3 regions of the Anaerosinus gibii genome follow, and region 3 is predicted to be linked to each of the others. Evidence: a T-box and tRNA genes for the amino acid it is inferred to sense, from the RefSeq annotation. Region 3 holds a T-box; the other regions hold tRNA genes.
The links. A T-box is a leader RNA that pairs with one kind of tRNA and senses whether it is charged. The one in region 3 lies ahead of P3F81_RS03440 (valine--tRNA ligase), so its partner is inferred to be a tRNA-Val.
Positions count from the first base shown of each region.

Region 1: it has a tRNA-Val gene. The T-box ahead of P3F81_RS03440 (valine--tRNA ligase) is inferred to sense a tRNA for this amino acid. The anticodon was not compared.
Region 2: it has a tRNA-Val gene. The T-box ahead of P3F81_RS03440 (valine--tRNA ligase) is inferred to sense a tRNA for this amino acid. The anticodon was not compared.

Region 1 is NZ_CP120678.1:1,840,061-1,850,523, forward strand. It holds tRNA gene P3F81_RS08740 (tRNA-His) at 1-8, opposite strand, end outside; tRNA gene P3F81_RS08745 (tRNA-Arg) at 81-158, opposite strand; gene map (type I methionyl aminopeptidase) at 245-1,117, opposite strand; gene P3F81_RS08755 (YczE/YyaS/YitT family protein) at 1,213-1,890, opposite strand; tRNA gene P3F81_RS08760 (tRNA-Val) at 1,968-2,043, opposite strand; tRNA gene P3F81_RS08765 (tRNA-Glu) at 2,053-2,127, opposite strand; tRNA gene P3F81_RS08770 (tRNA-Asn) at 2,129-2,204, opposite strand; gene P3F81_RS08775 (aminopeptidase) at 2,348-3,460, shown strand; gene P3F81_RS08780 (nucleoid-associated protein) at 3,551-4,549, shown strand; gene P3F81_RS08785 (YdcF family protein) at 4,596-5,348, opposite strand; gene P3F81_RS08790 (glycerophosphodiester phosphodiesterase) at 5,535-6,686, opposite strand; gene speE (polyamine aminopropyltransferase) at 6,878-7,711, opposite strand; tRNA gene P3F81_RS08800 (tRNA-Arg) at 7,893-7,967, opposite strand; gene P3F81_RS08805 (sensor domain-containing diguanylate cyclase) at 8,133-10,322, opposite strand.
Region 2 is NZ_CP120678.1:2,593,192-2,603,654, forward strand. It holds gene P3F81_RS12420 (L-lactate MFS transporter) at 1-802, opposite strand, end outside; ZMP/ZTP riboswitch at 885-967, opposite strand; gene P3F81_RS12425 (hypothetical protein) at 1,232-1,372, shown strand; gene P3F81_RS12430 (DUF2164 family protein) at 1,435-1,671, opposite strand; tRNA gene P3F81_RS12435 (tRNA-Val) at 1,753-1,828, opposite strand; tRNA gene P3F81_RS12440 (tRNA-Glu) at 1,838-1,912, opposite strand; tRNA gene P3F81_RS12445 (tRNA-Lys) at 1,917-1,992, opposite strand; tRNA gene P3F81_RS12450 (tRNA-Phe) at 2,005-2,080, opposite strand; tRNA gene P3F81_RS12455 (tRNA-Asp) at 2,085-2,161, opposite strand; tRNA gene P3F81_RS12460 (tRNA-Val) at 2,180-2,255, opposite strand; tRNA gene P3F81_RS12465 (tRNA-Glu) at 2,265-2,339, opposite strand; tRNA gene P3F81_RS12470 (tRNA-Lys) at 2,344-2,419, opposite strand; gene P3F81_RS12475 (adenylosuccinate synthase) at 2,550-3,833, opposite strand; gene purB (adenylosuccinate lyase) at 3,874-5,166, opposite strand; gene dnaB (replicative DNA helicase) at 5,454-6,785, opposite strand; gene lonC (Lon family ATP-dependent protease) at 6,867-8,798, opposite strand; gene rplI (50S ribosomal protein L9) at 8,812-9,258, opposite strand; partial or broken gene P3F81_RS12500 (DHH family phosphoesterase) at 9,209-10,463, opposite strand, start outside.
Region 3 is NZ_CP120678.1:743,899-754,361, reverse strand. It holds gene P3F81_RS03465 (acyl-CoA mutase large subunit family protein) at 1-64, opposite strand, end outside; gene scpC (succinyl-CoA:acetate CoA-transferase ScpC) at 86-1,591, opposite strand; gene P3F81_RS03455 (redox-sensing transcriptional repressor Rex) at 1,956-2,591, opposite strand; gene P3F81_RS03450 (O-antigen ligase family protein) at 2,676-3,905, opposite strand; gene P3F81_RS03445 (bifunctional folylpolyglutamate synthase/dihydrofolate synthase) at 3,996-5,291, opposite strand; gene P3F81_RS03440 (valine--tRNA ligase) at 5,306-7,960, opposite strand; T-box leader at 8,008-8,232, opposite strand; gene P3F81_RS03435 (2-thiouracil desulfurase family protein) at 8,287-8,772, opposite strand; gene P3F81_RS03430 (3'-5' exonuclease) at 8,823-9,380, opposite strand; gene P3F81_RS03425 (ABC transporter substrate-binding protein) at 9,466-9,903, opposite strand; gene P3F81_RS03420 (TonB-dependent receptor plug domain-containing protein) at 9,991-10,463, opposite strand, start outside.

The sequences.
Region 1 (10,463 bases), 1.1 Mb from region 3:
ATAGCCACCATAAAAACTGCTGTAAACCGTCATTTATTATAACAAAGCAATAACTTTATGTCAACTTCTTTATAAATAAATGGTGACCCTGGCAGGACTCGAACCTGCGACCCTTTGATTCGTAGTCAAATACTCTAATCCAACTGAGCTACAGAGTCACGTGCTTTACTTGTAATATTATATATATAAACAAATAGATTGTCAACATAATTTTTAAAGATATTTCAATAATTTTTAAAATGATTTATTTTGCTAAAATTTCTACACCATCATCAGTAATTAAAACAGTGTGTTCCCACTGTGCAGATAGCGAGTGATCTTTTGTATAAACAGTCCAATCATCATTTTTATCTATATAAACAGCATATTTTCCTGTATTAATCATTGGTTCAACCGTTAATACCATACCTGGGACAAGAAGCATTCCTGTTCCAGCTTCACCAACATGAGGTACAAATGGTTCTTCGTGGAATTTCTTTCCAATTCCATGTCCTCCTAAATCCGTTACTACTGAATAACCATGCGCATGCGCATGTAATTGTACAGCTGCACCAATATCTCCCAAAAATCCCCATGGACGAATAGCTTCAATTCCTTTTATCATACATTCACGTGCTACACGAACCAATTTTTCAGCCTCTTCACTTACATTGCCAATCATAAACATTCTCGATGCATCCGCATAATATCCATTGTAAATCGTTGTGATATCCACGTTGACAATATCACCATCTTTTAAAATTGTATCTTTAGATGGAATTCCGTGACATACAACATCATTAATTGAAACACAAATACTCTTTGGATATCCTTCATAATTTAAGCAAGCCGGAATGCCTCCTTGTGAAACAATATATTCATGAGCCAATTGGTTTAGCATCTCTGTATCAACGCCAACTTTCATATGCTCTGCAACTAAATCTAATGCTGCATCATTAATGACCGCACTTTTTTTTATTCCTTCAATATCGGTTGGTGTCTTTATAATTGTATGAGGTGGGCGAATTTGACCTTTATAAAAATCCAGTTTTATACTCATTATCTTTTCATCAAATTCCAAGTGACATTTTTTGTATTTTTTCCCACTTCCACACCAACATTGCGAATTTCTATCCATGTATTTATCCCTCTTTCCGTCTTTTACAATGTAATTATTATATACCGTAAGTAGAAAAAACAAAAGGCTTGCTTTTATTCTATGCAATTTAGAATTTATTTTACATTTAATCTTTTTTTGAAAAATGGCAAACAAAAAATTAAATTGCCATGTTCATCAGGATAACTAAGCCTCGGTAAATAAACTCTTACCATGCTACCTACCAAAAAAGCGGAAATCACCGTACCTTCCCGAATACCACGAATTTCGCCAAAGTAAATCAAAGATAACGTAAGCGCTATAATTACAAGTGAAACATCAAAAGCGATTTTTGTATAACCAAAATTAAACTTCCACTGCATTGCAATCGCATTTACTAAGCCTTCGCCTGACATCATAACTACATTGCCAATTACCTGCAACGTGACTCCTAATCCCAACAAAGCGCAGCCAATAAACAATAATAATAATTTAAATAAGTAATTTTCTGGCTGTATCAGAGAAAATAAAAGCATCGCCAGATCTATAAAACAACTAAAAATTAGCGTCATTGGAATCTGCAAAAATTGAATGTACTGAAACTGCCGTCGTAAAATAAATATTTGCCCTATAATAAAAAGCATATTAACAATGAATGTAAAACCACCTAAAGTAATCGGATAACGAAAGCTTAAGATATAAGGTACACTTGAAATCGGCGATGTTCCCAAGAAACTTTGAATAATTAAAGCAATGCCTAATGCCATAAAGAAAATTCCACATATAAACAAACAATATCGTTTTAAAACGGTCACTTTGTTTCACCTTCTTTAATTTCTAAACTATATAAAAACAAAACCCTCATCAAAGATGAGGGTAATATTTCTTAGTATGGTGGGCGATAACAGGATCGAACTGCTGACATCCTGCTTGTAAGGCAGGCGCTCTCCCAGCTGAGCTAATCGCCCATATAAAATTGGTGACGCGTACGGGATTCGAACCCGTGAAGCCGCCGTGAAAGGGCGGTGTCTTAACCACTTGACCAACGCGCCATGGCTCCTTGAGTAGGACTCGAACCTACGACCGATCGGTTAACAGCCGATTGCTCTACCAACTGAGCTATCAAGGAAGGAACATTTATTATTATAGCGGATTATTTTAAATAATGCAAGTACTTTTTTTATTTTTTTTGCAGGTTTTATAAATTTTTTTCCGAATTCTATCTAATACTAGCTTTAAACGCTAAATAACATCTAAAGGAGTCTTTATTTCATGGATCCAAGAATAGAAAAATTGGCTCATCAATTAATTCACTACTCAACAAGATTGCAAAAAGGTGAAAAAATCCTCATTGAAGTATTCGACGATGCACATCCACTTGCAAAAGCATTGATTAAAGAAGTATACAAAGTAGGTGCACTTCCTTTCCTAACCGTCAAAAGCAATGTCTTACAAAGAGAACTATTGCTAGGTGCAAGCAGAGAGCAACTCGACTTTATCGCCTCTTATGAATCTATACGTATGCGTGACATGAATGCCTATCTCGGTATACGCGCAAGTCAAAATGTCAGTGAACTCTCCGATGTACCAAGTGAAAAAATGAGTTTATATCAGCAGTATTGGCAACATCCAGTCCACAGTAATATCCGTGTTCCTCATACGAAATGGTGCGTTATGCGCTACCCTAATGGTGCAATGGCACAACTTGCTAATATGAGCAGTGAACAGTTTGAAGATTTCTATTTCAACGTATGTAACCTCGATTATGCAAGAATGGCTGAATCAATGACACCACTTATTCAGCTAATGAATCATACAGACAAAGTAAAAATCGTGGGTCCTAATACCGATTTGACTTTTTCGATCAAAGATATTCCCGCAGTAAAATGTTGCGGTCTCCGCAATATTCCCGATGGTGAAGTTTATACCGCACCAGTTAAGACTTCTGTAAACGGAAAACTATCCTATAATACACCTGCCGTTTATCAGGGGGTATCTTACGAAAATATTTCTTTAGAATTCAAAAACGGAAAAATTGTAAATGCAACAGCAAATCATACAGAGCAAATCAATAAGGTATTTGATACTGATGACGGATCTCGTTTTATCGGTGAATTCGCACTTGGTGTAAACCCATATATCACAAAGCCGATGAAAGATACTTTATTTGATGAAAAAATTTCCGGAAGTTTTCATTTTACCCCAGGTATGGCTTATAAAGAAGCGAATAATGGAAACTCCTCCTCCATTCATTGGGATTTAGTTTGTATTCAAACTTCTGAATATGGCGGTGGTGAAATCTATTTTGATGATGTATTAATCAGAAAAGATGGACTCTTCACCATACCAGAACTTCAAGGACTCAATCCTGAAAATTTAAAATAGCATTCCAAACGTTTCTGACTGGAAATAATACTTGCTCTTCGCTTATTTCCAGTCAAAACTTTTACTTTACATAAAGAAAGAGGTATTTCGATGATTATTATTAATCATTCTATATTACATATATTTGATTTCAATTCAGGTGTAACTGTTTTTTCTGATAAAGAATTAGCCATAGAAAATAGTGTAGAAACATTCTTGCTAAAACACTTAGAAAAATCATTTACCGACACTAATCTTAAAACAGGTAATTTTTATGAAACCAGTCCATTTAAATCTTCCCTTAGTAGTTATTTAAATGAGGAACTTCCTTTTGTTGATTTTTCTAAAGCACTCGCCAATTATGCTTATACAATGATTCAACGGGTCGAAAATCCTGAATCTACCGATCTTTTAATCTGTGACATTGATGTAGATACTGTCCGTTATATCGCTTTATTAAAATGCAATAATCGTATGGGCTTTGTTCATCAAGTCATGCAAGATGATGGTGGTGTTAAAAATGATATTATCAACCATTACGCGATTATGCCCATGTTATCACAAAAAATTGATGAATGTGCATTTATTAATGCTGAAACATTAGAAATTAAATTTACAGATAAAAAATACTCTATCGATGGTGATGCTGCATTTCTTCTTTCTGACTATATTTTGCAATGTAACTTTCAACTATCAAGTAAAGACTCATTAAAAGCAATGCAGACAATTGCCAAAAAAATAGCTGAAGATCATGGGCAGAATAGCGTCGACGCCATAGTAAAAACTAAAAACTACATTGTAGATAATATTGAATACTCTGAATCTGTAAATCCCGAAACATTAGGTAGGCAAGTCTTTGCCTCCTCCCCTATGCTGCAAGAGGAATATATTAAAGAGATTCGAACTGCTGGAATCAGCTCTCAAGTGAATCTTGATCGTGAATTTGCCATCAAAAAAACAAAAACGCACAGAATTAAAACTGACACAGGTATTGAATTAATTATCCCTGTTGAATACTTTGAAAATCAAGACTACGTTGAATTTATCAATAATCAAAATGGTACCGTCTCTATCAACTTGAAAAATATTGCAAAACTCATCAATAAGTAAAAGGAAATCCATATGTATGCATCACTTCCATACATATGGATTTCTTTCATTTCATTACCCTTCCACCTAATATTCCTAACCATTCATGAAAAAATATACAGGAAGTTTGTAAAGCGAAACTTGATGGAACCATTTTATTTACATAAAAGTCATTTTTACCACTTACTAAATAATCCGTTGGAACGGGCAAAGCATCAATGCCTTCTTTCTTAAAATTCATCATAGAACGCTCCATATGAAATGCAGATGTAACTAAGATTGCTTTTTCATATCCATTTTGCTTCATAATTTCGTGTACCAATTGCGCATTCTGCCGCGTATTTAAACTATTGTCTTCAATGATGATTTTTTCTTCTGCGACACCAATCCCCATTAGCATTCTCTTTGCAACTAAAGCCTCTCTGCCTGAATCAGAAAAAACCTTTCCACCAGACACAACAATCGGAATCTTTAGTTGATGTTGTAACCTCGCTGCCATCAATAAACGATTTGCTGCACTGCCAGATAAGTTTCCCTCTCCATCAATATCCGGAGTTTCCGCTGTAGCACCTCCGCCCAGCATAATGATAACATCCCCATGAATCGTTTCTGGAACCGTATATCGACTTTCTAAAGAATGAACTAAATAAGAACTAACATAGGAAGTAGAAAAAATATAAAAAAATAATGTAATTCCCATCAAAATTTTTGACCAAAACCGATTCGTTCGCCAAATTAAAATACTTACGAAAAAGAAAAGAAGAATAAAAATACCCGGTGGTAATAAAAAAGCAGCTATATTTTTTAAAGCATAAATCAATATGATTTACCTCCCCTCTATTTTTTTATTAATTTTATCAAAACTATATCTAACATGCAAAAATTTCCCCAAACTATGAGATTGAAAAATTATCTATTTATATATCAAATTAAATTCTTGCTTAAAATCAATTTAATATATAAATAGACAGGTTCTCCCGAACCTGTCTAAAGCGTTATTTATTGTTTATTCTGCGGAATCCCCACCGCCAGCCATTTTTTTCGTTTTTACGTCTACATAATCTACGCCCGTATGATATTTACTATTAGGATTTATCATTGGTTCATGCAATTTAATTCCACGTTTTTCTAATACACTGCGTAAAACCCAAGGCTTATCTGAAATCATACCATCCACACCCATATCAATCATCATATTGATATCAGTTACACTGTTTACTGTCCAAGGAACTACCTTCATTCCAAGCTCGTGTGCCAAATCCACATCTTGCTTAGAAATTTCCGGATAATAAGGTGATACAATATCTACGCCAATTGCTTTTGCCGCTAAAATTGGATTGCCTTGATAATCATCAATATCCAATCCACCAAGCCAAGGCGATTTTCCTTTCTGATATGCTCTTAGTGATACTGCATCGGGACCCCAAGAAGGCTGCTCCTGCCACAAAGCCACCAAGGAAATATTCGGATTCAATTTTTTCATTTCGATTAAAGTTCTCCAGTCAAACGACTGTAATAAAACGCGATCTTCCATACCATATTTTTTAACAACATCATTAAATGCCTTTACAAAACGAACAGGATCTACACTATTTTTATAAGCATCCCCAGATAATGGGTCAGGATAAGATTTTGTTTCTGCATTGACAATAACTTTTTTGTCTCCATATTCCTGAATTAATTCAAACAATTCATCTAACGTCGGTATCTGTGCACCTGGTACTGTTATCTGAGTCTTCCCATGCCCTTCATAGTACTCTCCACAATTAGGATCCATAACGCCCACATCAAATTTTCTAATTTCATCTAATGTCATTAATCGAATATCGTATTTTCCATCTTCCACATAATTTCCATTTTTATCTCTTGTGATCTTGTGATTTAAAATTGGATTATGACTCATCACAATACGATTATCTTTTGTCAATTGCATATCACATTCAATTGATGTAGCTCCCATTTCCATTGCATATGCATAAGAGTATAACGTATTCTCTGGACGCGCATCACGTCCACCACGATGTGGCTCAAAATCAAATACATCAAAACTTGCTTTTGCATAAGCTTGCTGTTGACTGACAAAACTTCCACCTAACCCAATCACGGCAGCTGTTAGACCTGCAATCACCATACGTCTCATTACCTTGCTTCTCTGCATCTCTTATCATCCCCTATATAATTATAAATAAAATTTTCCATTTATATTATATCTTTAATTTTTTAAAGATACAGTCAGATAAATTCTGATTTTTATTACAGAATATTTTAGGAGTAACTCAATTTAATTATATTATAAGGATAAATTTATGGCTGTCTTAAATTTTTATCTTAAGACAGCCGTTTTTATCCTTATTTAATTAACTCTTGTACAAATTGAGGCAATGCGAAACATGCTTTTTGTATTGCTGCTGTGTGATAACGGGTTTCTAATTTTTGACGATTCGTTAAATCTGTATCCATTGGTTTATGCTTTTTAGAACCAATAGTAAAACAATGCATTCCACCTGGATAAATAGGAATATATGCTAAATACATATCATGAATCGGGAAAATGCCTTTTACATCTTTCGTAATTTTTTTAATTAATTCTTGATGATAAAAAGGCGATTCTGTCTGCTGGACAAATAAACCATCCTCTTTGAGTGCTTTATGTACATTCTTATAAAATTCTTTTGTGAATAGCCCTTCCCCTGGGCCAATTGGATCAGAACAGTCTACAATAATTACATCATACGCATTTTCTGCAGCCGCCATATGAGCAATTCCATCACCAATTTTCAACTCTAGCTTAGGATGGTTTTCACGCATTGCCACGCTGATTTCCGGCAAATACTTCTTAGCAGCTTCAACTACCATACCGTCAATTTCCACCATTTCAACTTTTTCTACACTATCGTGGCGTACAACTTCACGTACAGCTCCGCCATCACCACCGCCAATGACCAAAACGCGTTTAGGATTAGGATGCATGTAAAGCGGAACATGCGCAATCATCTCATGATAAACAAATTCTTCTGCAATACTCGTTTGAAAAACTCCATCTAAAACAAGCATTCTGCCAAATTGATATGAATCTACTACTGCAACATCCTGAAACTCAGATTTTCCAGTAAAAAGGGTTTCTTTTACCCTTGTTGTTAAACCAAGATATTCAGTTTGATTTTCTGTGCACCATAACTGCATAACGATTACCTCCAATAGACAAAAATTCTCTGATAATAGAATTACTTTATCTTAAAAAAACAAATTAGTCAAATCTAGTTTCTTTAAGAATAATAAATGAGAATAAATCCATACCATTAAAAAGTTAATAATAACAAAAAGCTCCATGATATAAAATACCATGGAGCCAATAAAAATCAACTGGTGCGCCTGGTAGGAATCGAACCTACGCACCTGCCTCCGGAGGGCAGCGCTCTATCCACTGAGCTACAGGCGCAAATCATAACGAATAATATTATACCATATATAAAGCAGTAAGTCGAGTAAAATTAATTTACTTTACAAACCAAATGCTTTCTGTAGTAGTTTTATCTTCTACTGAAACCAACCGCCCATTAGCCATCGGATAAAAATTTTTTAATAAGTTTTTATATTATCCCTATCATACTCTATGCATTTTCTTTTTATTCAAGATTTTGTTTCTACTTTTATGTTGATACATTCTTGCATCTAAAATTTGCATAATTTCATCGAAAGTCAGTTCATTTCTATAGGTATATTCTAAAACGCCAAAAGCAAAAGATCGTCGGTAACCATCTTTTGCTGTTTTATTTAAAGAATTCAAATTTTTATTAATGCGCTCTAATAAAGTTATAACTTTTTTCTCTCTAAGGTTAGAAAAAACAATAATAAATTCATCTCCACCGTATCTACAAATAATATCCTGTGGCTGAGCTTTTTCCTTTAAGAGACCAACAACTGTGCGTAAATATTCATCGCCTTCTTCATGCCCATAATAATCATTTGCAATTTTTAAATTATCTAAATCAATAAAAGCAAAGGTTAATATCGCCTCTTGACTTATAGGGTTGTTTAATAATTGATGAATAATCTCGTAACCTGATCTTCTTGTATATACATCCGTCAACTCATCTTTTGTATATCTCGACATAGATTCTTCCATAATCTGCACTTTCTCTTCTAACCGCTTTCGTTGAGAAGATAATTTATCTAATGCCATTTGCATATAAGAAATCAGCGTTCCGATCTCGCCATAACTCACTTTTTTCCCTTCATCTGAAGCTTTACCGAACGTATCAAGAATTACTTTTCGATTATCTTGATACTGTTTTTCCAATACTTTATCATAATTAAAATCCGTGATTAATGAAGAAAAAATCATATCAATATTCATTTGATTTTTATTCGGTTCGCCCTTTTCACCGTTTTTAGCTCGACGATATTCATTTAAAATTTCAAGGACTTTCTTTTCTAAATCATTAACAATCTGCATTTGCTTCAAGCGTCTTAATAGAAAGTACCCTTTAAATTCCGCGTAATAAATAGGGAAATAATCATAATATTTATCTTCATATGAAGCATTTTTATCCACTCTAAAAAAGAAAACCGACGTTAAAGTATCATTTAACGGAATCCCCATAAACTCACCAAAGCATGAAAATCCTCCAATTGTAATATCTTTAAAAAGATTCATTTTATGAAGTTCTTCACTATTGACTACTCGCCTAGTAATACAATCATTCAATATTCCGGCAAAAGGTTTTGGTTTGTTCTTCATAAAAGCATCCCAATCGCATTGTAATGTCTCTAAAAAAGATGCCCGATGAATAACTAAAAGTTTTTCTCCAATGCCAATATCACAATAAAAATAAACTCTATTTTGTGTCTCGTCAATTTTTAAAATTGTTCGCGCAAAAATCTCTCCATTGACATCTATTGCAAAACTGTAATTATAAATAATCTTTTCTAACTCTTCTACTGTTTTACAAGAAAATTTGAACTTTAGCGCATCAATAAAATCTACAAAGCGTCCCTGCTCATCCAAAACTTTTGAAACATATCTCAGTGAAGGATTTGCATCCGCAATAATAAAGGAATTCCCAGTGCGACAAAATCCCTGACTTTTAAACACACCAAATTTATATCCCGAGTTTATTTTTAGCAGGCAAACCATTAGATGATTTTCTATTACTCGTTCCCCATTATACAAGTACGCACTTCCCAAGGCTTCATCATTTCCCGATGATCCTCCAACGAAAATACAAGGAAACTTTTGACTATCGTATACAGCTTGCATAACAAACGTTTCACATTTTGCCATTCCATCTATATAGGCAAGTGCAACCGTATCTTGCGCATTAATTGCCATACTAACATTCTGATTTTTTAACTTTTCTACAATAATGTCAGTTCTTTCTTTAGGCGTCATTATGCTCTCATTTTTTAATAAGTCATCATTCGGTAAATCTATAGTGAAAATTTGGCAATCGTTAATCATTCTATTTGAAAATGCCTGCAAAACTATTTTCTTTCTGCCAATTTGATTTGGCGGATAAATAGAATTTTTCCCTTCAAAATGGCAGAGTTCTCCCGCTGTAGAAATCATCATAAATTTTGTATTAACTGGTAAACATGCCTTTATAAACGCCCCTACTTTTGACATGTTACAAGCAGAGGATATAAATGCAATAAGCAATGCTACACCATCTGCTAAATTACATACATTAGCAACAGATTTTTGATTCAACTCAGACTGGTCAAGATATTCTACTCTTACATCATCTAAAGTTTGTCTTTCTAAACTTGTCTCATCAAATTGATTTTTCAGCATAGAACTCTACTCTCTTTCGTATCTCAGCCTTTTGTCCTACTACCATTTTATTTTCTATTTTACTATAAAATCTTACAAAAATCAGCATATTTTCATTTAAAGTAAATATTTTTTACATATTATAAAAAAATTAGATAAATT
Region 2 (10,463 bases), 830 kb from region 3:
CAATACGCCCAAGTCCATTCACTAATCCAATCACACCAACAATAGCAGCAGCCTCAGCGGCCGACATTTGTACAACCTCTTGCGCCATTGGAGATGCTACCGCTAAAAGGCCAATACCACAAGTAATATTCACAAAAAAAATCCACCAAAGTGCGCTAAATTGCCATGTTTTTAATGCTTCATTTGCCATAAATCCATGGACATTGCAATGAATTTTATTTTTTATTACGATCTCATTCTCAACAGGCGGTTTTAAATATAATGCTGAAGCGCCCATAACTAGCATATAAACAAAGCCTAAAATTAAAAAATTATAAACCAAGCCATACGTTGCCGTTAAATGCTGCATGACTGGCCCTGCAATTAAGCTGGCAAATCCAAATCCCATAATTGCAAGCCCGGTGGCAAATCCACGGTTATTCGGAAAATATTTTACAAGTGTCGATACTGGTGTGATATATCCCACACCCAAACCTATCCCGCCAATTACACCATAGAATAAATACAAAAGCATCAATGATTGTTGATAAAAGGCAAAGGCAGTACCAAACATCCCTAATCCAAAAAAGCACATTGAAACAAGACCACTTTTTTTCGGTCCATATTTTTCTACGAAATCACCTAAAAATCCAGCCGAAAGCCCCAAAAATAAAATAGCTAAAGAAAATGCCCATGTCGTTTCTTTTAAAGAAAATCCCATCTCCTGCATAATCGGACGCGTAAGAACGCTCCATGCATAAACACTTCCAATGCAGATGTGGATACCAATAGCGGCTAAAGCAATTAACCAACGATTTCTCATAAAATCAACCATCCTTCCTTTAATTAACACTAAAGATTTTAGAGAAATCTACCCAAACGACAAAAAACCGCCTGAGCATCATTCTCTTTGCCCAGACGGTCGGCTTTCATTGCTATGCAGTTCACGTGGTCACTTCCACTATATCCGTCAGTTCTGCACGGCATATTCATTTATATAGGAATTATAACAAGCATAAATTATACTGTCAATAAAAATAAATTTAATTAAAACTATATAATAAACCAACTGAAAATGCACAAACTAAAATTAATAAACTTTTAAGCTGTTACTAGTAGTTTTAACAAAACAATATTTTGTATACAGCAGTATTTCATTAAAAATATTTTGTATACATTTTGTAATCCCATTTACTAATTTTAAAAGGAATATATAATATAACTATAGTATATACGAAAGGTTGTGTCCTCTATGAAACAAGAAAAAGTTTCCTCTTGCCAGTATTGTTTTGAAGGTAAATGTTATGCCAATGCAGCTGTATCCCCCGAAGAATACGATTGCTATCAACCACAATGTCGCGATTGTAAATCTCAAACAAAAAAAGAAGCTTAATTTCCGATAAGCTTTATACGTAAAATATTAAAGAACGCAATTTTTATTGCGTTCTTTTTATTTCAACGTTTCTTTTTATATTCAAGTAAAAATAAATCTTCAATCTTATCTGTCATCAAGGCATGACAATCTGCAAGCGCTTGTTCATAAACGAACTCACCTATTTCTTCTAACATAAAATCAAGGTAAAATTGTGCTTTAAAATCACTTAATCTCGTCCCTGTTTCTTCTAAAAAAAATTCTCTAATCCTTTCCAAAGCTTCCTTATTTCTCTGTTTATCTAATTTAAAATCGGCCATATTATCAATCCTTTTATTTAGATAGCCCTATTGGATAAAAAAATAAACTCTATTCTAAATCGAATAGAGTATATAAGCTTATGGTGGGCGATAACAGGATCGAACTGCTGACATCCTGCTTGTAAGGCAGGCGCTCTCCCAGCTGAGCTAATCGCCCATGGAAAAATGGTGACCCGTACGAGATTCGAACTCGTGAAGCCGCCGTGAAAGGGCGGTGTCTTAACCGCTTGACCAACGGGCCACAATGGTGATCCACCCGCGACTCGAACGCGGGACACCCTGATTAAAAGTCAGGTGCTCTACCGACTGAGCTAGTGGATCAAAAAATTTAAATGGTGGCTCCGAGTGGAATCGAACCACTGACACGAGGATTTTCAGTCCTCTGCTCTACCGACTGAGCTACAGAGCCAAAATGGCGACCCGAAGGGGACTTGAACCCCTGACCTCCGCCGTGACAGGGCGGCATTCTAACCAACTAAACTACCGGGCCAAAAAACAAAAAGGTGAGTGGTGGGCGATAACAGGATCGAACTGCTGACATCCTGCTTGTAAGGCAGGCGCTCTCCCAGCTGAGCTAATCGCCCATATGAAATTGGTGACCCGTACGAGATTCGAACTCGTGAAGCCGCCGTGAAAGGGCGGTGTCTTAACCGCTTGACCAACGGGCCACAATGGTGATCCACCCGCGACTCGAACGCGGGACACCCTGATTAAAAGTCAGGTGCTCTACCGACTGAGCTAGTGGATCGTATTACTCACAAGACAATATTATAATGCAGATAAATATGCTTGTCAACATTTTTTTTGAAAATAAGGAATGGATAAGATTACCTTCCCATTCCCTATTTCATACACATTTAGATCTATCTGAACTAAACTTAAAACACTTCTTTTAATACAATTGTTTGCTCGCGACCTGGACCAACAGAAACAATACCAATCTTAATTCCTGTTACCTCTGCCATGCGTTCAATATATTTACGAGCTTTTTCAGGTAATTCATCATAGGATTGAGTGCCAGAAATATCTGTCATCCAACCTTCAAATGTTTCATATATAGGCTCAACTTCCCCTAATACTTTTAAGCTTGCAGGCATTTCATCTAGAATTTCGCCTTTATATTTATATCCTACACACATTTTGATTTTATCAAATGTATCTAAGATATCTAAACGCGTGATTGCCATATAGTCAATGCCACTTAATTGACCTGCGTAGCGAACTACACATGCATCAAACCATCCACAACGACGGGAACGCCCCGTAACTGTGCCAAATTCACGACCACATTCACGAATTTTTTCACCATATTCATTTAATTGTTCAGTTGGGAATGGGCCTTCACCAACACGCGTCGTGTAAGCTTTTACTACACCGACCACTGTATTAATTTTATTAGGACCAATGCCTGCCCCTACAGATACACCACCTGAAATCGGATGCGAAGATGTAACATAAGGGTAAGTACCATGGTCAAGATCAAGCATAGTTGCTTGCGCGCCCTCAAATAGTACTTTTTTGCCCGCATTTAATTCTTTATTTAGTAAAGAAGACGTATCGACTACATGTTTACGTAAACGATCTGCATAGCCAAGATACTCTTTTTTCACTGTTTCAAAGTCAAAACCTTCATGGTTATAAACAGCTTTTAATAATTTATTTTTAATCGCAAGATTTGTTTTTAGTTTTGCACTGAATTCTTCTTCATCCATTAAATCAACAATACGAATTCCTATGCGATCATCTTTATCGATATAACACGGACCAATCCCGCGTTTTGTCGTACCAATCTTTTTATCGCCACGAGCTTCCTCGAATAGCTCATCAATCGCTTTATGATATGGCATAATGACATGGGCACGGTTTGAAATTCGGATATCATCAATGGATACACCTTTTGCTACCATTCCGTCCATTTCTTCAAGCAATACCCCAGGATCAATAACTACGCCATTGGCGATTACGCATTTTTTCCCTTTATATAGAATACCCGATGGCAATAAACGTAATTTAAATTCTTTTCCTTTTACAACAACAGTATGACCTGCATTGCTGCCACCTTGATAACGAACGACAACATCAGCTTTTTCAGCTAAATAGTCAACGATTTTACCTTTACCTTCATCGCCCCATTGGGTTCCCATTACGACAACTGATGACATAATATACACCTCTTTATTAAGCCCACAAAAGCAGCTTTTATTATAGACCGAAACGAGCCATGATAGTATCTACATAGCGTAAGTAGTAAGAATACTCAAAGCAAGCCTCAATTTCTTCGTGAGACAAGTATTTTTTAATATCTTCATCGTTAAATACATTTGTTTTGAAATCTTGGCCTTCCATCCATTTCGCCATTGCATTTCTTTGTACCCATTTATATGCATCTTCACGAAGTACACCTTTACTTACAATCGCAAGCAATAAGCGTTGACTGAAAATAAGTCCGCCAGTTTTTTCAATATTTGCTTTCATTGCATCTGGATATACCAATAATTTATCCACAATATTTGTGAATTTGCGTAAGCAATAATCCACAGTAATTGTGCTGTCTGGTAAAATTACACGTTCTACGGAAGAATGCGTAATATCACGTTCATGCCATAAAGATACGTTCTCTAAAGATGCAAGTGCGTTACCACGAACGATACGAGCAAGCCCTGCTACGCGTTCGCAAGTAATTGGGTTACGTTTATGCGGCATTGCTGAAGAACCCTTTTGGCCTGGGCTGAAGTATTCTTCAACTTCACGGATGTCTGTTCTTTGCAAGTTACGAACTTCTGTCGCAAATTTTTCAAGTGAACTTGCCACGATAGCAAGAGATGTCATATATTCGGCATGGCGATCTCTTTGAATAACTTGTGTAGCTAGATTAGCTGCTTTAATACCCATTTTTTCACAAACGTATTTTTCGATGAATGGATCAATGTTTGCATACGTTCCAACAGCACCAGAAATTTTGCCTACTGCAACGCTTTCTCTTGCTGCTTTTACACGTACAATATTACGTTCCACTTCATCTAACCAAAGTGCAAATTTTAATCCTAATGTCATTGGCTCAGCATGAATCCCATGTGTTCTGCCAATGCAAACTGTATATTTGTGTTCCGCCGCACGACGTTTTAATACATCACGGAATTTTTCTAAATCTTCAATAATGATATCAGCAGAGCGTTTCATCATTACCCCAAGTGCTGTATCTTTAACATCACTTGAAGTCAACCCTTTGTGTATGTATTTTGAATCGTCGCCTACATATTCAGCCACATTTGTTAAAAATGCAATAATATCATGATTTGTTACTTTTTCAATTTCTTTCACTCTATCAAGATCGAAAGTCGCTTTCTCTCTAATATTTTTTACCGCTTCTTTAGGAATTTGACCAAGTTCGGCCATAGCTTCACAAGCAGCAATTTCAATATCAAGCATTACTTCAAATTCATGTTGTAGAGTCCAGATAGCACCCATCTCAGGGTTGGTATAACGTTCAATCATTCCTCAATATCCTCCTCAATATATCACTGACATTTCTATGCCACGTGAATGCAAAATGTATCAACAAATAGTATTGCCCAAACACAAAAAAACAACGCAAATAGGCATAAAATTTACGCCTGCATTTGTGTCTCTAAATTTATTCTCTTCTTATCCTTGATTATCATAGCATTTATTTGCAAGTAGTGTCAAATACTTATTAGTCTGTAATGACAAAAGCCCTATTTCTAGAACAAATATCCACATTCATTGGATTTTCTTTGAAATAGGGTCCCTTTAGCCTAGATTTAATTTTGCAAACGAGACAAATCACAGAATTTTGTAAAGTGTTTATGGAAGAATAATTGCACCGTATCTACAGGCCCATTACGATGTTTCGCTATGATAATATCAGTAATATTTTTATTTTCCGTATCAGGATCATAGTAATCTTCGCGATATAAAAATGCCACAATATCCGCATCTTGCTCTAGAGATCCTGATTCACGCAAGTCACTGAGCATCGGTTTTTTTACTTGTCGGGATTCAACGCTACGACTAAGCTGTGAAAGCGCAATCACTGGAACATTAAGCTCACGCGCCAACGCTTTAAGAGAACGTGAAATTTCGGAAATTTCTTGTTGTCTGTTATCCGAACCTTTACTGCCACTGCCCTGCATCAATTGTAAATAGTCAATGATAATCAACTGTAAATCATGCTCAATTTTTAATCTTCGAGCTTTCGAACGCATCTCCATAACAGTAATTCCTGGCGTATCATCAATAAAAATTGGTGAAGATGCCAATTTATCTGCCGCACCAATCAGTTTCGTCCAATCGCGGTCTTCTAAATCCCCAACTCTAAGCCGTTGTGAATCAATCGGCGCTTCAGAACAAATCATACGTTGAACAAGCTGCTCTTTCGACATTTCAAGCGAGAAAAAAGCAACAGCCTTCTTCTCCCTGATCCCAACATGCGAAGCAATATTTAATGTAAATGCCGTTTTCCCCATACTCGGACGTGCCGCAATTAAGATTAAATCAGAAGGTTGAAGCCCTGATGTTAATTTGTCTAAATCTTTAAAGCCCGTAGAAAGACCTGTGATTCCCCCTTTAGAATCATACAGTTGCTCAATCTTACTAAAGGTATCTAAGACAATTTTTTTGATTGGCGTAAAATCCCCATTAATTTTTCTTTCCGATACTTCAAGGATTTTTTTCTCCGCTTTATCGAGAATATCGGCGACCTCTTCACTATCCTCATAACCCATCCCCGCAATTTCAGTTGCCGAATTAATTAGTTGCCGAAGCAGTGCTTTTTCCTCAACAATCTTTCCATGATAGGTTACATTTGCCGCCGTCGGTACGCTATTGGCAAGTGAGGTAACATAGGCTATGCCTCCAACCTTTTCCAGCTGGTCATTTTTTCGCAAAAGTTCGATTACTGTAACTAAATCAACAGCTTCATTTTTATTAAATAACTCAAGCATTACATCAAAAATAATTCGATGTGCTTCGCGATAAAAGTCTGCCCCTTTTACAAATTCAGCAACTTTTGAAATTGCTTCTTTTTCAATCAACATTGCGCCTAAGACGGCCTGCTCCGCTTCAATATTTTGTGGTGGAACGCGTTCAATCATCCAAAATCCCCCTTTCTACACCCAATGGCAAGAAAATGATATGCAAGAAAATCAATCCATGATTTTCTGCATATCATTTCACTATTTTTCAAAAAGTATATTTAATGCTTCCTCAGCAGTTTCAACACCGTGAATCTCAAGACCAAGATGTCCTTTAGGAATGTCTTTTTCATTTTCTTTTGGGATAACAAGCGTAGTAATTCCCGCCTGCTTTGCACCATAAGCTTTTTCAAAAACTCCGCCTACGGGGCGAACTCTGCCCTGAATAGATATTTCACCTGTAACAGCCACCTCTTGGCGAATTGGTTTTTCTTCCAAAGCTGAAATCAATGCCGCTAAAATTGCCGTTCCAGCAGAAGGGCCGTCAATATTACCTCCGCCAATAACATTAACATGCACGTCATAATCGCTTAAATCTCTTCCCGTAGTCTTTCGTACTACCGCAGCTGCGTTAAAAACAGAATCTTTTGCCATACTTCCAGCAGTCTGATTAAAACGAATTGTGCCTTTTCCTTTTTCATGCGCCGGAAAAGCTACAGCTTCAATCTCAATCACTGAACCTAGAAATCCAGATACACCTAATCCAAATACCTTTCCTACTTCAGCTTGTTTTGAGGATTTATTGTTTACAAATGGTGATAGGCGGCTTACTTGAACCACTTTATAAATATCGTCCTTTATAATCGTCACATTGCTCATTGCAGTATGATTGCCCCGCTGAAGTGCAAGACTATATGCATCTGCCAAGATGTTAATCGCTTTACGACCTTCAATCGTATATTCACTAATCAAAGCAGCTATTTCCGGGGAAATATTTACTTCTAACTTTTCAGCAGCATTGAGCACAATTTTTTGAATATGCTGTGGTGTTAGCGGCTCAAAGTAAATTTCAGCACATCTTGAACGAAGCGCCGGATTTATATATCCAGCTTCGCGCGTAGTTGCACCAATCAAAACAAAGTCCGCCGGTGCACCCTCCTCAAACAATTTTCTGATATACTTCGGCACATTTTCATCACTTGGATCATAATAAGCCGAATCAAAATATGCCCTTTTATCTTCAAGCACTTTTAATAATTTGTTTTGCAGCATTGCATCCATTTCGCCAATTTCATCAATGAATAGGATACCACCATGGGCCTCAGTAACTAATCCCGGTTTTGGTTCAGGAACACCCGTTTCAGCCAAATCACGTTTTGCCCCCTGATAAATCGGGTCATGGACTGAACCCATAAGCGGATTTGTCATATCCCGAGGATCCCAGCGAAGTGTTGTGCCATCTGTTTCAACAAACGGTGCCTCCTTCTCGAAAGGCGTAAACTTCGTTTGAATAGCTTCCTCTAATACTAATCTCGCAGCTGTCGTCTTCCCTACACCAGGTGGACCATACAAAATGAGATGCTGTGGATATGGTGAACTAAGTTTTGCCCGAAGTGATTCTATCGCCCGCTCTTGTCCAACAACTTCAGCTAAGCTACTCGGACGAAGTAACTCCATTACTGATTTTGTCAGTTTTCTTTCATCCATTGCTTCTAAATCTGCATAACGCTTTAACGTCTGGGCATTTTCTACTGATGCATTTTCCTCTTTAAGGACTTGCATCTTAATTTCTTTTACATACTCTTGATGACGTTCGTCCATCTTGTCGGAAATCTTTTTCTCAATCTTTTCCTCGACCGTCCGTCGCGCCATAATATCTGCAATTTCTTCTTCTAATCCCTCAAGGATTTTTGGAATCTCCTCATCCTCCGGTAATTTATCTAAAGTCGGATTCTCATATACTAGTTTTTCTAAAGCGAGAATCCGCTCTTTTATATCGTCTGAACGCATTTGTTCTAATGCGTCAAGCTTACCGGCTCTAAGCACTAGCTTATCCGAACCCAAAATAGCTGCAAGCAATCCATAAATTGCTGCTACTTGCCTACTTAATTGATCATCCTCTTTGATTGCTTTAATCTCTTCTTCTTTCGGCGGATTCATTTTGCCAATAAGTTTATCAAAAAACTCTTTCATTAATTGCCTCTTTCTAGCCTGCGATGATATGAACCTTAATCTTACTTGTAATCTCCGGATGAACCTTGATTACAGCTTCATAGTCGCCCAATCCCTTAATCGTATCTTTCACTTCAATTTTTCTCTTATCAATATCAATATTATGATTTTTCTTTAATGCATCTGCAATATCTTTACCAGTCACAGACCCAAATAATTTTCCACCTTCACCAATTTTTACTGGAATGGAAACTTCAATTTTACTTAATTGTGCTGCCATTAACTTTGCTTCATCAGTCGCTTGCTGTTGCTTGCGTTCTTCCGAACGTTTTTGTTGATTTACCGCATTTAAGTTTGTTACAGTCGCTTCAATTGCATATTTTTTTGGCAATAGAAAGTTTCTTCCATATCCTTCTGAGACTTCAATAACGTCACCTTTTTTGCCAACTTTTTTTACGTCTTGTTGTAAAATTACTTTCATTTGTGTTCACTCTCCTCAATATATTTACTGCTGATTTCTACGACTTTCGCCTTTAAGTCTTCTAACTCAGCATCTTTTACCTGTGCTCCAGCTACGTTTTGATGACCGCCACCGCCGATTTGTTCCATAATCACTTGGACATTGAATTCTCCAGTCGAACGAGCACTCACCCCAACACCGCCGCCTTCAAGCGGAAATAAAACAATGCTCATGCGCACATCCTCAATCCTAAGCATTGCATCAGCAACCTGTGCTGATGTAATCTGTGCATTTTGTGTAGACGGGCAAATAGTAACAATTAAGCCCCCCTTATACATTTGTGCATTCCCAATTGCATTCGCATGAGCGATAACACTTTCATAATCACTTCTAAATAAATGTCGAACTACTGATGGATCTGCACCGCATCGTCTTAAATGTGCTGCCGCATCAAAGGTACGAACGCCCGCCTGCACTGTAAAGTTTTTCGTATCAACCACAATCCCGGAATAAAGCGCCGTTGCATCCATACGCGTTAATTCTAAATCGTCACTAAAATACATCAATAATTCTGTCACCAATTCGCTCGTTGACGACGATGATGGCTCAATATAAATAAGCAACGGACTATTAATAAAGCTTTCTGAACGACGATGATGGTCAATCACAATAATATTCTCTATGCGATCCAATAACGCTGGTGCTGCTGTCATTTGTGGAATATGTGTATCGACAACAATGAGCAGCGGATTCGCCGCCATTAAAGCAACTGCCTCTCCTGCATGAATAAATAAATCATCATATTCTTCATACTCTTTTAAGATATCCGTAAACTTTTGCACGCCTGTCGTAATATCACTAAGGACAACATATGTCTTTTTACCTAAATATTTCGACATCCGCGCTACCCCTAGCGCTGCTCCAAAACTATCAAAATCCTCGTTATGATGTCCCATAACGAGAACTAAATCAGCACTGCCAATAATTTCATTCATCGCGTGCGATACTACACGCGCTTTTACACGTGTATGTTTTTCCACAGCTTTTGCTTTACCACCAAAGAAATGCATTTTCCCTTCGAGGTTCACCGCGATTTGGTCACCACCACGTCCCAATGCTAAGTCTAGTCCAGCCTGTGCCAAATCGCCTAACTCCGCTAAATTAACTTCATTTTCTTCCTCAACTGCAATCCCCATGCTAAGTGTTACAGGGAATTTATTTGCACC
Region 3 (10,463 bases):
CAGTCGCTTTTTCTACTTTGGCATCATATTCAGCCAGTTTAGCTTTTAAATTTTCATTGCTCATTATTAATAATTCCTCCTTGCTTTATTTCTTCATTGTACCTGTTTCCATAAATCTACTGTGCCAAGATAACGCTTCATTGATAATATGTGGCGTATGTGCTTGTTTTGTGGCTTTTTCAGCTCTCTCTAAATAATCAAGCAACATTGGACGGTAGTCAGGATGAGCACAATTGTTGATAATTTTGCGTGCACGTTCTCTAGGACTTAATCCACGAACGTCAGCAAGACCGATTTCAGTAACGAAAATATCTGTATCATGTTCAGTATGATCAACATGAGAGCACATAGGAACGATTGCAGAAATAGCACCGTCTTTTGCTGTTGATGTGCTAAAGAAGCAAGTCAAGTAAGCATTACGTGCAAAATCTCCGGAACCACCAATACCATTCATCATTTTAGAACCCATGATATGTGTAGAATTTACGTTACCATATATATCAAATTCAATTGCCGTATTCATCGCAATGATTCCAATGCGACGAGCCACTTCTGGACTATTAGCAATTTCTTGTGGTCTAAGCATCATTTTTTGACGATAGTCTTTTATATTTTCATAGAAGCGTCTCAATCCGTCTGGAGATGGAGAGAAAGATGTACCGGAAGCAAATTTTAATTTCCCCGCATCCGCTAAGTCAAACATACCATCTTGGATTACTTCTGTATAAACTTCAAGATCAGTAAAATCAGAATCAACAAAACCACTGATTACCGCATTGGCCACATTACCTACACCAGATTGAAGAGGTAATAAGTTTTTCGGCATACGACCAGCTTTAATTTCGTCTTTGAAGAATTTTAAAATATGTTCAGACATTCTATGTGAATTTTCATCTAATGGCGCAAATGGACGAACGTCATCTGGAATGTCACAAGGAACAATGTATTTTATTTTATCCACACCACACGGAATATATGTAGTACCAATGCGGTCGTTTACTTTTACAACTGGAATTGGTAAACGATGTGGTGGATCAAGTGGAACATATACATCATGCATACCTTCCAATTCTAATGGTTGAGTTGTATTTACTTCAACAATAACTACATCAGCACTTTGAACATAAGAAGCAGTATTCCCCATTGAAGTGGTAGGAATAAGATGTCCTTCTTCGGTAATTGCACAAACTTCAACGATAGCTACGTCAATTTTACCACCCATAAAACCATAACGAGCAAACTGTGCTGATTCACTCAAGTGAAGATCACAATATTCAATTTTGCCGCCGTTAATACCAGCACGTAAATCCTTGTTGGATTGATAAGGCATACGTCTTTTAATACCGCCGACTTTTGCCAATGCACCGTCTAATTCTTTCCCAACGGATGCACCTGTCCATAAGTTAACACTAAAAGGTTCTGTTTCCATTCTTTTAGCTAAAGCTAAAGGAACTGCTTTTGGATATCCTGCAGGCGTAAAACCACTAACACCAATGTTCATGTCAGGCTTAATAAAAGCTGCCGCTTCTTCTGCACTAACGATCTTTGCTTGAAGTGCTTGGTTACGCACGCGATCGCGAATATCAATCATCGAAAAATTTCCTCCTTGGTAGGTCAACAAAAAAAATTGGCCATTTCATTACTTATAAAAATCTGATTCTCCTGCTACATTTTAAGAAATAAAGCTATAGATTCACCTCTTTAAATCGTACGCATATGAGATTTTGCTACCACTAGCATAAAAAATACTAATCCAGCAATATCAGTTAGTTATAATTCCAAACACAAGCATACCACTAAGCAACAATACCGTCAAGATAGATATAGCTTATTCTTGACGGTATTTCTCTTAAATTCCCGATTATCTTGTGAAATTTTGTTCAAACTAACTGTAATAATATTATTTCTCTATCATCCTACAAAATCCTGCAAAAAATTTATCAAAAATCCTTCATTTACAGTAATTTTCTTGTTATATGATAAGAGAGATTACTAAGACCCACAGATAAATCTTCATTCACTATACAAATATGTTCTGGAACAACAATTTTTCTCGGTGCAAAATTCCATATCCCAGTCACGCCAGCAGTCACTAGCTTATCTGCTACCTCTTGTGCAAATGGTGCTGGAACAGCAATTACCCCAATATGAATATTGCGTTCTTTTACTACTTGGTTGACATCGTTGATATGATCGACTTTTACCTTATTTACAATTGTTCCTACAACATCTTCATCTGCATCAAACAACGCCATTAGGTTAAATCCCAAAGTAATAAAATTTTGATAATTAGCTAATGCTGCACCTAGATGTCCAATACCAACGACAGCAATATTCCAATTGTTATCTAATCCTAGTATTTCACCAATATTGCGCATTAATTCATGCACATAATATCCCACACCTTTTTTTCCGAACTGTCCAAAAGAAGCCAAATCTTTCCGTATCTGTTCCGGCGTAATTCCTAATCGTCTTCCGAGCTCCTCAGAAGAAATAATTTCTCGTCCTTCTTCTTTCGTTACCCTTAACGTTCTAAAATACAATGGCAGGCGGTCAATTGTAGCCTTTGAAATTACAACTTTCTGTCTCAACTGCCAAGCCTCCTTACAATAATCGATTCTATCTCCACTACTATTTTAAATTCTAAAATAAAAACCTGCAATAAATAAAAAATATTAATCCAGTCGTTCACGCTGAATAATCACAATAAACGCATTAATTATCCAAAATAGCATTGATAATTCAATATTAAATAAAACATAATCTGTAAATCCATTCACTGCAATACAGGCTAAAGCTAACCCAAAGCCCAGCATAAGGCCATTTAATAATTGACTTTCCCTTATTTGCGGTTTAGAAAAAGCCATATGCATTGCACCAAATAAAACAGAGCAAAAAGCCATAAAACCAAGTAATCCTATTTCAGCCGCAATATTAAGGTACATATTATGCGCGTGAACAATTAAAACATCGGGATTATTAATAAAAAAATCATAATATGGATACACCATAAAGTAGGAACCCCAACCAACACCAAAAATCGGATGCTCAATAATCATCGCGACCGTACTTTCCCACATCGCCATCCGCATTTGCGAGGAACTGTCGTCTGCATTAAAAGCAGACATAATTCGTTCAGTAATGCTTGTATCAAAGACGGCTACTATTAAACCCGCAACTATCATCATGAAAAATAACCTTTTGTTTTTTATGATACCGTAAAAAGCCAGTACAAGTGCCAAACTTAAAATAGCTCCACGACAATAAGTCAGTGTAAGACAAGCAAAAAATAAAATAAATAAAATAGCCATACTGCTCTTAATTTTTTGTGAGCTCACTTTTGTAAACACACCAAAAAACATGGATAGCATAACAAGCAGATACCCCGCAAAAATATTAGGATTCTGCATCGTTGAAAACACTCTCGTTTTTAACTCTGGGAATTGATCTCCATCCACCCATAACATACTCGTAATGTCTATTCCATGTATATATTGATAAAATCCATAACCAACTGCTCCTATACCAGCGATTAACATAGCTATAATTAATTGTTTTATCTGCTTCATCGTAGAAATATTTTGAACAAATAAATAATACACTAATACATATTGTCCCATTAAATTATAAAAATTATAAAAACTAAACCCTGTATCTAACGATGCAAAAACAGAAATCGCTCCAAACCCAGCAAAGCACGCAATAGGAATATCAAAAATAGTGCGCTTAAAATTACACTCTTTTATCAAAAAAAGTTTGATAAGCCACGCACTTGAACCGATAAGCAAAAAAATTGTAGTCAGCATTGGGGATAATACCAAAAAGAACCCTAATGCTAAAATAGATTTTTGTATCATCCAATCAAGATACATTTCTTTTTTATTTTCAACACTTATATTTTGCACAAACTCACCTATTTATGATTTTATTTAGATAATTTTTCTTCCTATGCAAATTGAAAAGAATCCAAATTCACATAGGAAGAAAAACAAAAATTATTCTTGTTGTATTAAAAGAGATCTAACCACACCAATTAAATACAACGATCCTGCTACGCACAATATCTTTCCATTTGCGGCAAGCTCTTTTGCTCTTTTTAAAGCGTCGTCAATATCTTCAATTGCTTCTACCTGTTTGGCAAAAATCATCTCCGCAACTTTCTTTGGTGCAGCCGCACGATTTGAATCCGGCTTTGTCACAACGACTACATTCTCTTCATGAATAAGATGATGAATAATCCCGCTAACATCTTTATCTTCAAGAATACCTAATAGAAACACTATTTCTGCATGAGGAAAATATTTATCTAAATTTCTTCTTAAAACTTCTGCCCCTGCGTTGTTATGCGCGCCATCAATAATCATAATTTGTTCATTCTCTTGCTGCATAACTTCAAAACGTCCAGCCCAACTTACCTCTGATAAAGACTTTTGCATCCCTTCGCTCGTAATTCGCTTTTCATTTGTCGCTAAAATTAAAGCTGTCATAATTGCAATCGAACTATTTTCAATTTGATGTTCGCCGAGTACACCCAAACAATACGTAGACGATACACCTACCATTCCAGAGTTAAAAGTAAGGCATTGCTTATTCGTTGCAAAACTTTTAAACTCACTCGTAAAATCTTCGCCTGCAACAAATACATCCGCATTTTTTTCCCTTGCTTTTTCTTGAATGATTTCTAGTGCAATTCCCTTTGCAGCAGTTACCACAGGAACTCCATCTTTGATAATTCCAGCTTTATGCTCTGCTACACCTTCTAAAGTTCCACCACACCGCTCCGCATGTTCTAAAGTAACATTTGTAATTACAGATACTTCTGGAATAATCACATTCGTTGAATCTAAAAGTCCTCCTAATCCAACTTCAATCACTGCATATTCTACCTGCATTTTGGCAAAGTAAAAGAAAGCCGCCGCTGTAATGACTTCAAACTGCGTTGGATTTTCTTCTCCTTCTGCAATCATTTCTTCAACTTTTTCTTTCACAATCCTAATGCAATCAGCAAATTCATTTTCACTGATATAGCTTCCATCTATTTGCATGCGTTCAGTATACGAAACAAGATGCGGAGATGTATACATCCCCGTCTTAATTTTCGCATTCGTTAAAATAGAAGTAAGCATTGCCGTTGTAGAACCTTTTCCATTCGTACCGGTGACGTGAATCGTTTTATACTTATTCTGCGGATTCTCTAATAGTTTCAATAAACGCGTGATTCTTACTAAACCTAATTTAATCCCGAAAGTATTCAAACTATCTAAATACGCTAAAGCTTCTTGATAATTCACTTTTTTCAGTCCTTTTATAAGCTTGCTAAATAAGTCAAGCGTTCATTAATTGCAATACGTTTTTCTTCAAAACCTTTTTGCTTTTCTTTTTCTTTGGCAATCACTTCTGCTGGTGCTTTTGCCACAAATCCAGCATTAGATAATTTTCCACTTACTCTAGCTAATTCTTTATCAAGCGTAGCAAGTTCTTTATTCAACCTAGCCGTTTCTTTTTCTACATCAATCAGGCCCTTTAATGGTAGATAAACTTCCACACCATTTACTACTGCGGTCATTGCATTTTCCGGTTTTTGTGCATCAGCCTCAAGGATAGCAACCGGCTCAGCACCAGCTAACACTTTTAAATACCCCTCATTTTGAATAAACACTTCTTTTAATTCATCCGTTGCAAAAGTCAAAATCACTTCGCTCTTTTTTCCAGGTGCTACATTCACTTCTGCACGCATATTGCGAATTGATTTTATCGTATCCATAATTGCATTCATTGAAGTTTCCGCTAATTCATCAATCTTTTCTTCTTCGCCACATGGATATTTCGCCACCATAATGCTAATTCCTTCATGCGGAATATGTTGCCAAATTTCTTCTGTAATATATGGCATAAACGGATGCAATAATTTCAGTGTATTTTCAAGCACATAACAAAGTACATATTGCGCTGTTTGACGAGCTGTAACTGCGTCTTTATTATACAGACGTGCTTTTGCCATTTCGATATACCAATCGCAGAATTCATTCCAAATAAAATCGTATAAAGCGCGTCCTGCTTCTCCTAATTCAAACCGTTCCAAATTGTTTGTGACATCAGCAACTGTTTTTGCATAACGACTTAGTATCCAACGATCAGCTAAAGTATAATCTTCTTGTTTTGGTCTAAACGCAGCATCAAAACCCTCTAAGTTCATTAAGACAAAGCGAGATGCATTCCACAATTTATTCGCAAAATTACGCGTTGCTTCTACGCGTTCCCAATAAAAACGCATATCATTTCCAGGTGTATTTCCTGTAATCAACATAAATCTTAACGTATCTGCGCCATATTTCTCAATTACTTCTACTGGATCAATCCCATTACCAAGAGATTTACTCATTTTACGACCTTGAGAATCACGAACTAACCCATGAATGAATACATGTTTAAATGGAATTTCTTGTTTAAATTCCAAGCCCATCATGATCATTCTCGCAACCCAGAAGAAAATAATATCATAGCCTGTAACAAGTACACTTGTAGGATAGAATTGCTTTAGTTCTTCTGTATCTTTCGGCCACCCCATTGTAGAAAATGGCCATAAAGCAGAACTAAACCAAGTATCAAGCACGTCCTCATCTTGGCGAAGGGCTTTACCGCATTTCGAACATACCGAAAGATCTTCGCGAGAAACAAACGTTTCACCACATTCATCGCAGTACCAAGCCGGAATTCGATGCCCCCACCATAATTGACGAGAAATACACCAATCACGAATACTCTCTAGCCAATTTAAATAAATTTTCGTAAAACGTTCAGGTACAAATTGAATTTTTCCACTCGTTACGGCTTCCATTGCAGGTTTTGCTAACGATTCCATTTTGACAAACCATTGTTTAGAAATCATTGGTTCAACTACTGTATGACAACGTTGGCAATGACCAACAGCATGATTGTGTTCTTCAATGCTCACCAAATTACCTAAAGCTTTTAAATCTTCAAGCAATACTTTTCGGCATTCATAACGATCCATGCCTTTATATTTTCCTGTATTATCTGCCATAGTCGCATCATCATTTAACACAACGATTTGTTCTAACCCATGACGCTGCCCCATTTCAAAGTCATTCGGATCATGAGCTGGTGTAACCTTTACTACGCCTGTACCAAATTTCGGATCTACATATTCATCAGCAAACACAGGAATCTTACGCCCAACGATTGGTAAAATCAATTTTTTTCCGATAAGATGCGTATAGCGTTCATCCTCTGGATGTACCGCTACACCAGTATCCCCAAGCATTGTTTCCGGACGGGTCGTCGCAATTTCAACAAACTCATCTGAACCTTCAACTTGATAGCGTAAATGATAAAGATGCCCCGGCTTATCCTCATGCTCAACTTCAATATCACTTAAAGCCGTACTACAACGCGGACACCAATTTGTAATTCGATGTCCTTGATAAATCAAACCTTTTTCATATAAAGAAACAAAAACTTCACGTACTGCCTCAGAGCATCCTTCATCCATCGTAAAACGTTCACGCTGCCAATCACAAGATGCACCAAGACTGCGCAATTGCTTTGTAATCTTACTGCCATATTGATGTTTCCACTCCCAAACATGCTCAATGAATTTTTCACGACCAATATCATGGCGCGATAGCCCTTGTTCGTTACGGAGCATTTCTTCAACTTTAATCTGCGTAGCAATCCCTGCATGATCTGATCCCGGCATCCAAAGCGTATTGTAACCTTGCATTCTGCGCCAACGAATTTGAATATCTTGCAAAGTGTTATCAAGTGCATGTCCCATATGCAGCTGACCCGTAACATTTGGTGGTGGAATAACAATGCTAAACGGTTTCTTATCACGTTCTACTTCCGCATGAAACAACTGATTTTCTTCCCAAAATTTATACCATTTCTTTTCAAAGGACTGTGGATCATATACAGTCGGAATATTTTTTTCTTCCATAATATTAAACCTCCAAGATTTTGCAAAAATAAAAAGCTCTTCCGTCCTCAAAGGACGAAAGAGCATACTTTCGTGGTACCACCTTACTTTTTTTACAGGCATCCTGTAAAACTCATCCTGCAATAACGCCGCACTCGCGACTGAACCTACTATTATTTCAGCCCAGCAACTCCAAGGCTACTTTCCATTATCACGATTGAGAAACTTTCCAGCCATGAGTTTCCTCTCTTAAACAATCGACAGTAATGTACTCTCCTCTTCATCGTTTTTTATATATGTTATTACTATACTGCTTTCATAACACACTTGTCAAGAAATCAGCCTATTTAAGCATGATTTTCATCTAGCAACTTTTGCAATAACTTTTCGGTTATCTCTTCTTCTGAATAAACAGCAATCTCATTTTTTCTAAGTAACGCTGTCGCAACCCCTTCACCAGAAACTCTTTTATCAGAAAAAGTTCCATCATAAATTTGATGTACCCCACAAGATGGACTACGCTCTTTTAAGATCGCCGCTTTTATCTTATATTGCTTGGCAATTTCTAAAACTCTTTCTGCTCCATGAATAAAATTTGCCGTTACCACATGATGCTGATTGCTAATCACTTTCGCTTTTTCTGTCCAAACATCTTTTCCACTGCCGCCAATAATTTCCGAAGGTGGATGCGGAATTGGCAGTTTTCCTAAGCACTCTGGACAGACTGCAACAAATTTTCCTAACTCATTATATTTTATCAGCAGAGGATGATCATTTGACCCACCATTATACTTTGTATTATGACCTAATAAACACGCACTTACCAATATCATTTCGCTTCCCCCTTATCTAAGTTATCCTCTATTAGATTGCCCTATGGGTGTCAACAAAACTTTTTATTCGGCAGCCCTAACTTAGTAATAAGTTCCCGAAAACTTGTTACCTGTAATTTTTTCGCAGCAAGAAGTGCAACACAAGCACAGGTCCTAGCATCATCTAATGCATTATGATGCTGAAAATCAATATGAAAATAATCGCCTAAAGTCCCTAGTTTATGATTTTCTAATTCCGGCCAAACCTTTTTTGCCATACTGACTGTACAAAAATGCGAAAAATTTGGCATCGTAAGCTGATAATAAGTCAAACAACTTTTTAACACACTCATATCGAAGCTCGCATTATGGGCAATGACATTCCTGCCTTCCAAACATGGCTTCAAATCGCTCCATATTGTTGAAAAATTAGGTTTATCTCTCACATCAGCCGGTGTAATCCCATGAATATCTATATTAATTCGATTAAACTGCATAATCGGTGGACGAATCAATGCATAGTAAGAATCATATATTTCTCCATTTTTCACTTCAACAACAGCAACACTGCATGCACTATTACGATATTGATTCGCCGTTTCAAAATCTATTGCAACAAAATTCATCATCCATTACCTTCCACAAGACAAAATTACTTAGAATATTGTACAGCATAACCCCAATCAGTGCAATCAAAAAATCATTCGTAAGCCTTTATACCACAAAAACAGGGGTTTCCAAATCACGATAGCTTTGTATCATTTCTTCCCCTGCCCCTTCCCGCGTAATAATTAAATCCGGGCTTAAAGCAACGACTGTTTCCAAAGATATTTCACTGGTATTATTTTGAATTTTTTCAGCTTTTTTTACCATATAAGATACAGCTGGATCAGAAGCAGTTTTAAAAATAGCAATCATTCTCTCAGGAGGAACAATCCCTAAAACAATTGCATCTAAATAGAAATGTGTTGTCATGATTTTTTTGGGTTTTTCAAACATTTTTATTACACTGCCCTGAGAATCAACAGCTTCATAGGCAGTATCTAAATTATTAGTAACAGCTATTTTTTCACTCTTTCCACATGCAGTCATACAAAAAATAATTATGACTAAAAAAGCAGTAAAACATATACTATATTTTTGTTTTCTCAATTTTCACATCCTCACAATACCTCTTCTATAGCCAAAACTGATACTAAAATGGCAGATATCATTTAATATCTGCCATTTTATATAAAATTAGAACCTATGTGTATAAGCTAATCTATAATTACGAGGAGTAGACCAATTTTCCGAATTATTTATCGGGTTTTCACGATTTAGTAAATTATATCCGCCCAAGGTAATTGTATCCTCAGGATTAATAGCATATTGCATCGTTAAATTCAAATCAATTTTGTCAGGAACTCTATGATCTTGGTATTTCGTATTACCTGCGTAATTATAATATGCCATTTCGCGTTTTGCTGTCACAAACCACTCCATATCAAGCGTCAATTTATCTTTTTTATAGGTAGCTCCCGCAGAAAATTGTAATCTGGCTTCATCTTGCATCCAATCACCATCACCATCTTTTGCTTCCGGATTTCCATAATAAGCACCTAGATTAAGTTGCAAATTATCATTCAACTTTTTCGTATATTCCATTTCTACACCCGTATTTCTAAATTTATCACGATTAATTTGAATGCTTGTATTTTCATCACCACCTG